DNA from 2 places in the Metabacillus elymi genome. Region 2 is predicted to be linked to the other one. Evidence: riboswitches for the same ligand, from Rfam matches in the RefSeq annotation. Region 2 holds a riboswitch; the other holds the start of a gene.
What was found. A riboswitch is a leader RNA that binds a small molecule or an ion and turns the genes downstream of it on or off. The one in region 2 is predicted to bind manganese.
Positions count from the first base shown of each region.

Region 1 (6,477 bases), 2.6 Mb from region 2:
ATAGTTGATTTTATTTTACACAATGAATGACTTATTATTTGATGCTATTTCTAAAATTATCGTAGTCAGTTTTAATATAATGAAATAATTTTGTGTTGCCGCCATGATCAGGATGAGTAAGTTTCAGTAATTCTTTATATGCTGATAACACTTCATTACTGCTCGCCTTTTTTGATAGACCGAATTTTTGCAAAAGATCATATTGGACAGTATTGTAAAGTTTGTCATTTTCGCTATTTTCACCTGTAAGCCTTTCTTCTTTTAATTTTATTAGTTCTTCTCGTAATTGAATATTTTCTTTTAATAAATCCATTGTTTCATTATGTAATTTTCTTTTTTCATTCTTTAATTGGATTATTTCGTTAGTTAACATATCTCTTTGGTGGGATAATACTTTTGTTGCTGTTTTATGTAGTTCTTCTACCCCTTCTATATATACATCTTTTTCTTTTATTTTTAATTTTAAATAGCGGATGATCTCATCTTTGTCTTTATCTTGATCAGTTCTTTCCTTAACTAGCGCTGAAGCTGCATTGTCAAAAACCGAAAAGGCTTCCGTATTCCTACTCCCTGTTCCATCATATTTAACCTTGCCTTCGTTTAACCAACGTCTTACTGTTTGAATGCTTCTACTATCCGATAATCCTGCTTCCTTTAACATGTAAAATGCTTGATCTGTGTTCACAATGTTCCCTCCCTTCTGTTTTTTTCTATTACATTACTTTGTTTTATATAGACACTTATTATATATATAAGCTACCTTGATTCTTTTTCTGTTCCGATTCTCAAAAATGAGTATTTATTCATAAGGAAATCATGTTGATTTCCTTATGAATAAAAGTTGTCACTTGTATATTTTTATCGATATTTTGTCATTCAAGAGTAATACTTAGTAGATTTCGAATGATAGAGTCTAAGAGAATGATAAACAGTGAAAAAGTAAGCTAAATCAATAATTCAAGTTGGATTATTAGTTCTTTTTCCCTCGATTAAGCGACTTTATAAGGCTAATTAATCAAAAATGAGAAATTTATTGCTTTTCATTTAAAAACCATCCACAATTTGGTATACATAAAGAGTAGGTCAGTTAAAATTTCAAATTCGGGAGGTAAACATGACTAAAACACCGTTACAAGTCAAATTGGTTCCTTATACGATTAATTCAATTGTCGAAAACACAAATGAAACTCCAGAGGGTGTTCGTTTAATACAAGCACCTATGATTTGGGAGAAAAGCAGCCATGGTGAAAACATTGTTATTGCAGTTATTGATACTGGTGTTGACAAGAATCATCCAGATCTAAAGGATCAAATTATCGGCGGAAGAAATTTTACAACTGATCATCATTCAAATCCAACTATTTTTAAAGATAATAATGGTCATGGTACACACGTAACAGGTACCATTGCTGCTAGTTTAAATAATAAAGGTGTTGTAGGGGTTGCACCAAAAGCAAAAATTTTAAGTTTAAAAGTTTTGACAGGAGAAGGCTCTGGAGATTATGAATGGATCATAAATGCTATTAACTATGCTGTTGACTGGCGTGGTCCACAAAACCAAAGAGTTCGTGTCATTTCAATGTCACTTGGTGGTCCACATGATGTTCCAGAGCTTCATAAAGCCATACAAAATGCGGTTAATCATAATATATCAGTCGTTGTTGCAGCAGGAAATGAAGGTGATGATAGAGAAGATACGTTTGAGTATTCTTATCCAGGTAGTTATAACGAAGTCATTCAAGTAGGTGCTGTGAGTAATGATTTAAACCTTGCACCGTTTACAAATACAAATGCAGAAGTAGATCTTGTCGCTCCTGGTGTTGAAATCGTATCAACATATCTAGATAATCAATATGCGTCACTATCTGGAACCTCAATGGCAACTCCACACGTAGCAGGTGCATTAGCTTTACTTATTAACTTAAGTGAAAAAGAGTTTGGTAGACCTCTTATTGAAACTGAAATCTATGCACAGCTAGTCAGAAGAACTTTACCTCTAGGAAATCGTAAAAGCTCTGAAGGTAATGGTTTTCTCTTACTCGACTTAGTAGACAAAGTACGTGAGATTATCAATGTTGCAAGAATTAATCTTATTGAAACAAAAAATTAATAGTTTGGTAGTAAAATTGAGTAAGACTAGAAACTCAACTTTTATTATCCACTTAGAATAATCTAGTACCTGTGGATGCCATTAAACTTAACGGATAGTGATTAGAATATCATTGTCCGTTTTGTTTACTGAAAGCCTGACTGTCAAACACCTATTTAATCAAATCACTAAGTGCAAGAAAGTTTCCATACCAGAAGGAGGAAGCATTTTGAATAATCGAGAGAGATTGGACGCTAGTGAAAACGTAGAATTAAAAAGAGCTTTAATTGAATTGGAGCAGAATAAAAAAAGAATTGTAAATGAAAACGAATATTACGAAGAAGAAAAGGATCAAACTTTAATCAATAGCTATTACCAAGAGATAAATTTTGTTGGAGCGGACAAGCAGGAACTGTTCAAGCAACTAAATCTATTAGTAACTAATACACATCTTAATCAGCTATCTTACAATGCAACAACAAGAAATTATCTTTATACTTGGGTAGACCTCCAATTAAATGGAAAATTAAAAAGCATCTATTCAGGAGGGGATAAGGAACCTGAACAAGTCATGAAAGAGGATTTCGAAGCAGACTTGAAAAGAAAAGAAGCATATCAAATTTTATTATCAAATGATTTAAAGGATCTGATGAAAGTCAAAGAGACGATTGCGTCAATTGAAAGTGATAATATGTATAATTGTGAACATGTTGTGCCTCAATCATGGTTTGAAAAGGAAAATCCAATGAGAGGAGATTTGCATCATCTTTTTACTTGTGAAATAAAATGTAATTCATCAAGATCCAATTTTCCTTACCATGATTTCAAAGACTATTCCCCGAAAATGAAAATAGAAGAAATCAGAGCAAATTGCGGTAAATACGAAGATAATAAGTTCGAACCAGAAAGAGGCAAAGGTGAGGTTGCAAGGGCAACATTGTATTTTTTATTAAGATATCCGGGTGAAGTCAGCCAATACAGTAATGAAGACATTGATTTGCTTATAAAGTGGCATAATGATTTTCGCGTCTCAACTTATGAAAAACATCGCAATATGGCTATTTACTCTATTCAAAAAAATAGAAATCCCCTGATTGATTTTCCTCAGTATGTTGAAAGTATTGATTTTTCATTAGGATTAGGAAAAAATTATTCAACTAACCAGAAATAATATGATTATGTACATGTCCTATTATAAATAAAAGACGGTCAAACCTCACGAAACACATGAGGCTGACCGTCTTTTTCTAGTTTAGTTTGATCCAGCTTTCAATAATACTGCTTCCTCTTGCTTATTTGCAGCTGCTTTCTTTTGAGCATATTTAGCAGTTAAAATAACACCTGCAACTACTAAAATTTCAAAACCATATTTCACAAAGCCATTTTCAAAAAATCCGCTTAAGAAATGTTCTCCTACGATCATTTTTGATGCTGTCCAAGCTAATACGGCTGCACCCAATGTAACAATAATTGGGTATCTATCAATCCATTTTAGGATAAGTGTACTTCCCCACATTACAACTGGAACAGAAATTAATAATCCAAGTACAACTAGAAGCATATTCCCATGAGAAGCACCTGCAACAGCTAAAACATTATCAAGACCCATTAATGCGTCAGCGATAATAACTGTACGAATTGCTGCCCAAAAGTTATCTCCAGCTTTCACATCACCGTGATCATTGTCATCTACTAACAATTTGTAAGCAATAATGACTAATAGAAGTCCACCAACTAAATGAAGACCAGGGATTTCTAATAACCAAACAACCGCTAAAGTTGCTACGATTCGAATTGCAATTGCTCCTACAGAGCCCCATAAAATAACCTTCTTTTGTTGGTGTTTTGGCAGATTTCTTGCCGCAAGACCAATCAAAATGGCATTATCTCCAGCTAAAACTAAATCAATCACTATAATAGACAAAAGTGCAGTGAGAAATTCCATTTCCATTTGTGTACCTCCTATAAAAATTATATTTTACTACTTTCAAATTCTAATAAATTCAAAAATAGTTATTCACCACAAAAATAAAGAGACCTTTGCCAAAGTGGCAAAGGTCTCGCTAAGCACAATAATATGCCAACAAAGCCGATGAACAAGGTTCATGTAATGACGACTTTGTTTCAGGATAATCCTGACGCTACTCCCCTTTACGGTGGAAGTTTCTTATGGTTCGTTCTTTTATTTAATTTCATTATACTGTAATAAATGGGCTTCTGTCTATATTTTTTCTTATTCTATACTTCAACATCCATAAAATTATCTTTCTTTTGCTTAATACCAGCGATGATACTAAGAGTTATTACAATAACAGAAAGAACAATTAAAGTACCTGAGATCGGCCTTGATAAGATCGCTAAAAGATTGCCATCAAAGAGATTTAATGATTGTAACAGTGATTCTTCCATTAATCCTCCTAATATAAAGACTAAAGCGATCGGAGCGACAGGGATATCTGCCTTTTTAAACAAATAACCGATTATGCCAAAAGCAAGGAACCCACCAACCTCCCAAAGACTATTACTAATAGAATATGTACCTACAATTGAGACACTTATGATGATTGGGAAGAGTAATTTAAACGGAATATTTGCAACTTTTGCCCACAATTTCGCCATCGGTAAATTCATAAATAACAACAAAGCATTTCCTATAAACATACTTGCGATAACTGCCCAGACAAACTCAGAATTTTGAACAAACATTGTTGGACCTGGAGTAAGACCATGTAAGATAAAGGCACCTAATAGCACTGCCATCGTAGCAGAACTAGGAATACCTAATAAGAATAATGGAATAAGTGCTCCTCCACAAAAAGAGTTGTTAGCTGTTTCAGGTCCGGCTACGCCTTCCACTGCTCCCTTACCAAATCGAGAAGGATCCTTCGCCAGCTTCTTTTCTAATGAATATGACATGAGGGCGGGAACAACTGAACTGGTACCAGGGATTAATCCGATGAAAAACCCTAATAGTGTACCTCTTCCCATTGACATAAGTGAGGGCTTCCATTCGTTTCGTTGAGGAAAAAGTCCACCCATCTTTGGAGGATCATCAGGCTTTTTAAGTTGCTGTTCAGCACTTAATAAGATTTCAGATAAACCAAACAGCCCCATCGCTATCGTAACAAAATCAAAACCATCTAAGAGATGTGTAGATCCAAAAGAGAAACGGACAATACCCGATCCAGGAGCAATACCTACCAAAGCTAATATTAGTCCTATTGTAACTGCAATAGCACCTTTAATTATTGATTTACCAGCTAACCCAATGACCATTGTCATCCCAAAGATAATTAAAGCGAAAAATTCAGGAGGGCCAAATGCCAATGCAAAATCCACTAATAACGGTGCTACAATTACTAAGCCAATGATAGACAAAGTTCCTCCGATAAAAGAGCCGATTGCTGATAAACCAAGAGCAACTCCAGCTCGTCCCTTCTTTGCCATTGGATAGCCATCCAGACTTGTAATAACAGATGCTGCCTCACCAGGTACATTCACTAAAACAGTTGTAATTGTACCACCATACATTGATCCATAAAAAATACCAGCCAACATAATAATTGCAGGAATTGGGTCCATTGCAAAGGTCATTGGAATTAAAAGCGCTGTCCCTGCACTAGGACCTAAACCTGGTAGGATCCCGACCAGCATCCCAACAGATACACCAATTAAACAATACAATAGATTTTGCCAAGTTAGAGCCGTTTCAAAACCAGCTAATAGATAACTAAATACCTCCATCCTTATCCCCTCCTTACCATCCCCATAAATTAACTGGTAATGGAATATTCAAAACTATTTTGAATCCGAAAAATAACACAAACGTAATTGCCGTAGAAATACCGAATGCTGAATACCATTTGTATTCTGGTGTAAGCAATATAAGCAAAACAATGATACTCGCTATGATAAACCCTGTATAAGGAGAAATGATAATGAAAAGAAAAATTGAACCAACAATCGTTAATAGCTTAACTAAAACCTTTCCTTTTGGAAGTAAATCGAATAGATTGACATGTTCTTCTTTTAAACTATTGATGATATAAAGAATAGATAGCCCCCCCAGTAAACCACTTAACCAAATCGGGAGTAATCCTGGCCCTGCACCATATTGCCCATAATACTCTAAGGATAGAGATTGCCAAAAAATAACAACAGAAAATATCAAGAGAAAAGCGCCTACCCAGACACCGATATTTTTCAAGTTAACCACTCCTTCCGACTTCCAAAATTGCATCAAAAAAATATATCTATCCTATAAACCCGGGCTTATTCATCGTTTCGGAAATTATAAAATTCTTTAACTTTGGATAAGCGCACGACATCCAGCTCCAGCGCCGAGCTCCTCTAGGGTCTAGCTAATTTAGAATTGAAGGCAAAGAACG
Region 1 covers NZ_CP055263.1:759,097-765,573, forward strand. The annotation lists gene HUW50_RS03760 (J domain-containing protein) at 35-685, opposite strand; gene HUW50_RS03765 (S8 family peptidase) at 1,115-2,110, shown strand; gene HUW50_RS03770 (endonuclease I family protein) at 2,319-3,260, shown strand; gene HUW50_RS03775 (TerC family protein) at 3,342-4,040, opposite strand; yybP-ykoY riboswitch at 4,155-4,251, opposite strand; gene HUW50_RS03780 (tripartite tricarboxylate transporter permease) at 4,328-5,833, opposite strand; gene HUW50_RS03785 (tripartite tricarboxylate transporter TctB family protein) at 5,847-6,296, opposite strand.
Region 1: linked by a shared signal. The riboswitch ahead of HUW50_RS03775 (TerC family protein) and the one ahead of HUW50_RS17985 (TerC family protein) in region 2 are both predicted to bind manganese.

Region 2 (6,477 bases):
GCATCATAATGCTTTGGAGATTGTTCAACTATTTCAGCAAATGTTAATTTAAAATCTTTTAGGCAATGCTGAAAATAGGCAATTTCTTCCTTTCGGTGCTCTTGCTCAATCATTTTTGTATATTCATCAATTGATAAATCAGATTCAATTTTACTTTGAGAGAATTCTCCCTCTTCATGCTCATGAAGGTCTAGATTAATCGTATAAGGATTACGTACTTCCTTACGAATATAATCAATTACTTTACGTTTAATCACTAATTCAGCAAAAGCAAACAATGAACTTCCTTTATCTGTTGAATATTTTTCTATTGCATCATTAAATGCAATTAATCCTATACTAAATTCATCATCATTTTCGTTTATATATCGTTTACAAACAGAAGATACAGTTTTCGCAATAAATGGTTTATATTGTTCAATCAATTGGTTTTGTAAATCTCTGTCACCTTGTTGAATTAAAAGAACGGTATCTTCTAATGTACGTTTTTTCTTACTTAGTTTAAATAAAAGGCTAAGCATTGGAGGTTCACCTCTGTTTCCCCTATATTACTTTGTCTATAATAGCTAAATTACATAGGGATCGCAAAGGAAGAAATATGAAACTATCTTTCTTGTTTTCTACAAATTAAAGACAATTGTTACAAATAACAGTACTTTATACCCACGAAAAACATGAGGACGATTTTCACGTACACGACATAAATTGAAAATCAAATATAATGATTGACGAAAAAAATGATCAATATATGTTCATTATATTCGTTAACTTTTTCGACAAGAAAACCTTATTTTCTCCTTATTTAAGCCATTTGTAAACCTCTAACCCTCCTTTAATCTTGATGACTTAATTCTTCTTTCACTACATTATTTCGATACAACTTTCCGTATTAAGGGTGCACAAAAAAATATTTTCCGAAAAAAAATTAATATAAGTAATTAATCCTATGTTTTGTTACATATTTGACATAAAAAGTTGTCACTTTCAAGTATTTACTTATATTAAACCCCCATTTTTTATAATTTTTAGGTATGAATATTCCATAAAATCTAATTTTTAATACTTTCTTACAAAAAAAGACGTCTGATAATTTACTATCAAACGTCTTTAAATCACGTTATTGGTTTTCAACCCTTTTCATTAATTGTTGATCTGTCTCATCTTCAACGTTTACATCCTTCGATAAGAACCAACCGCCAATAGCAATTCCAGCAAGAACAATCCAGAAAATCAGTTTCCATGTTGCTGATTCAATAAAATGTTTAGACACTAGATCAATTTCTGGGTGTGCTAACGTATACAACGCTAGCTTAACTCCAACCCAACCTACAATGACAAAAGCTGCTGTTTCAAGATTTGGTTTTTTCTTTAGAAGTTTTACAAAGTACGTAGCAGCAAATCTCATAATGATAATTCCAATAATTCCTCCTGCTAGGATTATCAGGAATTGACCACCATCTAACCCACCAATGACAGGAAGATTAGTAGCTGGTAATGTTACAGCTAAAGCAACCGCCGCCAAAATAGAATCGACAGCAAATGCCAAATCAGCTAATTCTACTTTCAATACTGTTCCCCAGAAGCCAGACTCTTTTTTTACCTTTTTTTGATGCTCATGCTTTTTCAGTACAAATTTCTTTATTATATGATTGATCGAAATATAAAGTAGATAAACGGCACCAATTGCCTGAACCTGCCATACGTTTACTAAAAACGAAATTAAAAATAATGCACCAAATCGTAAAATAAACGCACCTGCAAGCCCATAAAACAATGCTTTTTTCCTTTTTTCATCTGGTAAATGCTTAACCATCACTGCCATAACAAGTGCATTATCAGCTGCTAATATGCCCTCAAGAGCGACAAGAACAAGTAATACCCAGCCATACTCAAACAATAATGTTACATCCATTTTTTCTCCTCCTATGCTTTAGGCTATTTTTCTTATACCCTGTGTTAGCAAAAGGACAACAAAAAAAGACCTTTGCCAACGTAGGCAAAGGTCTTGCTGAGCATGTATTACAAATCCGTTCATGCCAACAAAGCCGATGGAAGAAAATCCATGAAATGACGACTTTGTTTTCAGGTATTACCCTGAACGCTACTCCCCTTTGAAAGAAGAATATTAAGTTACTATTATCATATGTTGAAGTTGATACCTTTGTCAACAGATTTTTCTTTAGTTTATTTAAGGATGTTTTGATAAAAGCCTTACTTAGCCTAAGTTGAAGTGCACAAACCATTAGATAAGTGCCTTTATTAATTAGCAATGTTCTTGTTAATTAATTTTTTCCTTCTTATTGAAAGGAATTTATATAGTAGAAAAATGACTAAAACTCCAACTCCAATCGGTAGTATATAGGAATTAGCTAATTCTGCAACATCTTTCCATCTTTCTCCAAGCTTAAAACCTAAGTAAACATAAATAAATGTTATCGGAAACATCGCTAAAAAGGTATAGATTGAAAACACCCAAACATTCATTTTAGCCATACCACAAGGAATCGAAATTAATGTTCTTACACCTGGAAGAAATCTTGCGGTAAAAGCAACCATCGCTCCATTTCGTTCAAAAAATGTATCAGCCTTAGCTAGTTTTTCTTCATTAATGAAAACAAACTTACCAAATTTCAATAAAAATGGTCTTCCTCCAAATCTTCCAACTGCATATAGAGTTAATGGACCAAAAGTGCCCCCGATTGTTCCTGCTAAAACAGTCCCCCATAAGGTCATATCTCCTTCAAATACCCAAAACCCTGCAAGAGGTAAAACAAGCTCTGCTGGCACAAATTCAATCGTTAATGCAAGCATAATTCCTAAATATGATAACTCTTTAAAATTTTCTATGATTGATAAAATGAACTCTTCCATAAATAATCACCTATTTTCATTCAATAAGTTCTACCGTCCTATATAATACACATATTCATTTATACAGACAACCATTTTTATGAAGGAACGAGGTTAAAACTACACTAGGTCTGGCATTTTTAAAATTCCCTAGATGAGAACTTCTTTCATACTTCATATTCATTTTGTTAGGAGGAATTAATATGGATTGGCTCCAAGCAATTATTTTAGGAATCATTCAGGGATTAACGGAGTTTATACCAATTAGCAGTACAGGACACCTTTATATTGGACGAAAGCTTTTCGGTTTAGAGGAAGCAGGCATATACTTAGATACAATGCTTCACATTGGTACACTCATTGCCTTACTTGTTTTTTATAAGGACATTATAATTAAGCTGATTAAAAAACCATTTAGTCGAATAACAGCATTATTAGTAGTTGGTACAATTCCAGCTGTATTTGCTGGTGTATTGTTCAGTGACTTTTTTGATGAAATCTCAAAAACAGGTGTAACAATTGGTTGGGAATTTCTCGTAACTGGAATATTTTTATGGTTTGCTGACTCAATTAAAAATGGTGCAAAAAAGATAGACGACCTTTCTCTTTTTGACTCTTTTTTTATTGGGAGCTTTCAGGCATTTGCAATTTTCCCAGCTATATCCAGGTCTGGTATGACGATTGTTGGTGCGCTTATAAGAAAAATGGACAAAGAAGCTGCTGCTTATTTTTCCTTTTTACTTTCAATCCCCGCCATTTTTGGTGGAGTCATTTTTCAGCTGAAGGATGTAATGTCAGGGAACGTTCCACAAATTAGCCTGTTATCAATGCTTGTTGCAACCATTTCTTCTGCTTTTTTTGGATATATTGCAGTTAAATTTATGATTTCTTTTGTTAAGCGACAGTCCCTAAGAATTTTTGCGATTTATGTATGGGTACTTGGTGGATTCATTATTCTTTTGCAAAAAATAGCTATTTTTTAAGAGGCTGGGACAAAAGTATTTCAGCCAAAGAAAAACCCGAACTATCATGCGAAATTCTAATTTAGAGTTTCGTAATAGTTTGGGTTTTTTATTTATATCGCTTAATTAAATTAGAAATTATTCGGCTTTAAGAATGGTCAATTTAGTTATGTCCCAGCCTCTTTTTTATTGGTATGTATTACTAGACATGAAAAGGTAAAAAGTTACTTATGCTATTTACAAAATGGGTATGTCGTATTCAAGCCAAATCAATGAATTAACTACCATGTTAGCAAAGCATTCCTAATATTGTGGATTGAACAGTGCAAGCTAATCAGCATTTTAAAATATACGATGGAAAGCAGGGAATTTTATGCATACGATGTGGAAAGGATCAATCAGTTTCGGCCTGGTAAACATTCCAATAAAGCTTTATGCAGCAACTGAAGATAAAGATATCAAACTTAGAACCCTTCATAAAAAATGCCATACACCGATTCAGTATGAAAAAAAATGCCCTAACTGTGATGAAGAAATTTCGACTGAAGAAATTGTGAAGGGTTACGAATATGTAAAAGGGAAATATGTTGTTCTTTCGGATGAAGAACTTAAAGAACTAAAGGACGAGCATGAGGATAAGACTGTCGAAATCATTGATTTTGTAAAAATGGAAGAGATTGATCCCATCTACTTTAGTCGTTCTTATTTCATCGGACCAGGTGAAAACGGTGGAAAAGCATATGGATTATTACGTGAAGCATTAAATCAATCCGGTAAAATCGGTGTGGCACAAATAACAATCCGCTCCAAACAACAACTAGCAATGGTTCGTGTTTACGAGAATTGCATTGTTATGGAAACAGTCCATTATCCAGATGAAGTTAGAAATGTGAAAGAAGTTCCAAGTGTACCTGAGCAGGTCGAAGTTGGCAGTAAAGAGCTAGAAACCGCCATCATGTTAATTGATCAACTTACAACAACTTTTGACCCTGAAAAATATAAGGATGACTATCGACTTGCACTTCAAGAATTAATTGAAAGAAAAGTAAATCAGGATGAAGGCAAAACACCTACAGAAGCAGCACCAAGACAAAATGTAGTTGACTTGATGAGCGCACTACAGGCAAGTATTGAAAAAACAAAAAAACCACAAGGAAAAGCAAACCCTGCTAAACCAGCAAAGCCAAAGGCAACACAAGCTAAAGCTGCTGGTGATGAAGGTGGTCAGCCACTAGCACCAAGTCAAACAATTGCTAAGAAGACGAAAACAGTCCGTAAAAAGGCATAAGTTATCCACTTAAAACACGCTTAGAAAACAGCATTTCCTGTCTCTAAGCGTGTTTACTCTACAAATTATATTTCACTCGTATTAGCTATTTCCTCAAGCTACTAACTAATTTAAAACTAGTACCAGCGGGTTGAAGACCGAATTAATTTAGAACATTTATAACTAGTCCTGTTACTGGAAAAGTTCCCAGGTCGGTCTATTATAAATTCTAAATCCCATTCAATCTTAGCTCATCTTCGTCACTTCATTGTAGCAAGCACAACTGTACCACCATTATCATCAGCTGGTATATTAATTGTTACTTCCTTATTGCTGTTTACTACATATTCTTTTTCATTGTATAAATCTCTAAGCTTAGTATTAGCGGGGAAGTCTACTACAAATGTAGCTTGTTTTGCACTATCTGTTACATTTAATCCAACTAAAACCTGCTCTTCTTCATATTTTCTTTTAAATACTAAATAGTCTTCAGCATCTCCACCTGCTACTTTTTCACGAGTACCTTTTGAGAAAACTTTGGAATACTCAGCACGAATGTTTAGTAATGTTGAATAATGCTTGTGTAATGCCATTGCGTTTGGATCTTCAGTTTCAAGTAGCCCCCATGGCATATCATCACGATTTTGCCCAAATTGTAATACTGTTTCACCTTCTTTTTCCCAGTCTGATTTACCGGATCTACCTAATTCTTCTCCATAGTAAATAACTGGTTGACCCTTCGAGGTAATTTGTAATGCTGAAGCAACCTTTAATTTACCTACATCTCCATTCACGTATTCAGATAGAAAACCATTTTGGTCATGACTGCTTAAAAATTGACCTAATGTTGCTGTGTTATTAAGTTGGTTGTTGCGTTCTTGTAAATATGTTTCGACACTATCGATGCTTCCATCTACAAATGCTTTTGCTTTTTCTTTGAAATCAAAGTCAAGAAGAGAATCCATTTGACCAGTTCCTAAATATCCGCCATCATTAGCAACACTTGCCCCCCAATATTCTCCAATCATTTTGAAATCAGGATCGATGCCAGTTAAATCATTTTTCAATGCTTGCCAGGTTGCATCTTCAACATGCTTAACCGTGTCAATTCGGAAAAAATCAATTGTGTCGCCGCGATCTGTTCTTACTTTTTCAAGCCATGCTGTTTGCCAGTCGATTATTTTCGCACGGACCACAGTATCTTCCGTTTTAAAATCTGGAAGATGATCAAGTTCACCTCTGACTGTTGGATCTTCATCGACCGTTCTGAACATACCTTGCAATTTAGCGACTTCCTCATCAGTAGGGAGATTGTCTGCATCAGCTTTCCACGCTTCATTCATTTTTCCATTCACACCATAACCCGCATGATTTACAACCACATCTAACATAATTTTC
Region 2 covers NZ_CP055263.1:3,914,699-3,921,175, reverse strand. The annotation lists gene sigI (RNA polymerase sigma factor SigI) at 1-521, opposite strand, end outside; gene HUW50_RS17985 (TerC family protein) at 1,118-1,912, opposite strand; yybP-ykoY riboswitch at 2,011-2,122, opposite strand; gene HUW50_RS17980 (DedA family protein) at 2,260-2,871, opposite strand; gene HUW50_RS17975 (undecaprenyl-diphosphate phosphatase) at 3,054-3,833, shown strand; gene ku (non-homologous end joining protein Ku) at 4,186-5,100, shown strand; gene pulA (type I pullulanase) at 5,340-6,477, opposite strand, start outside.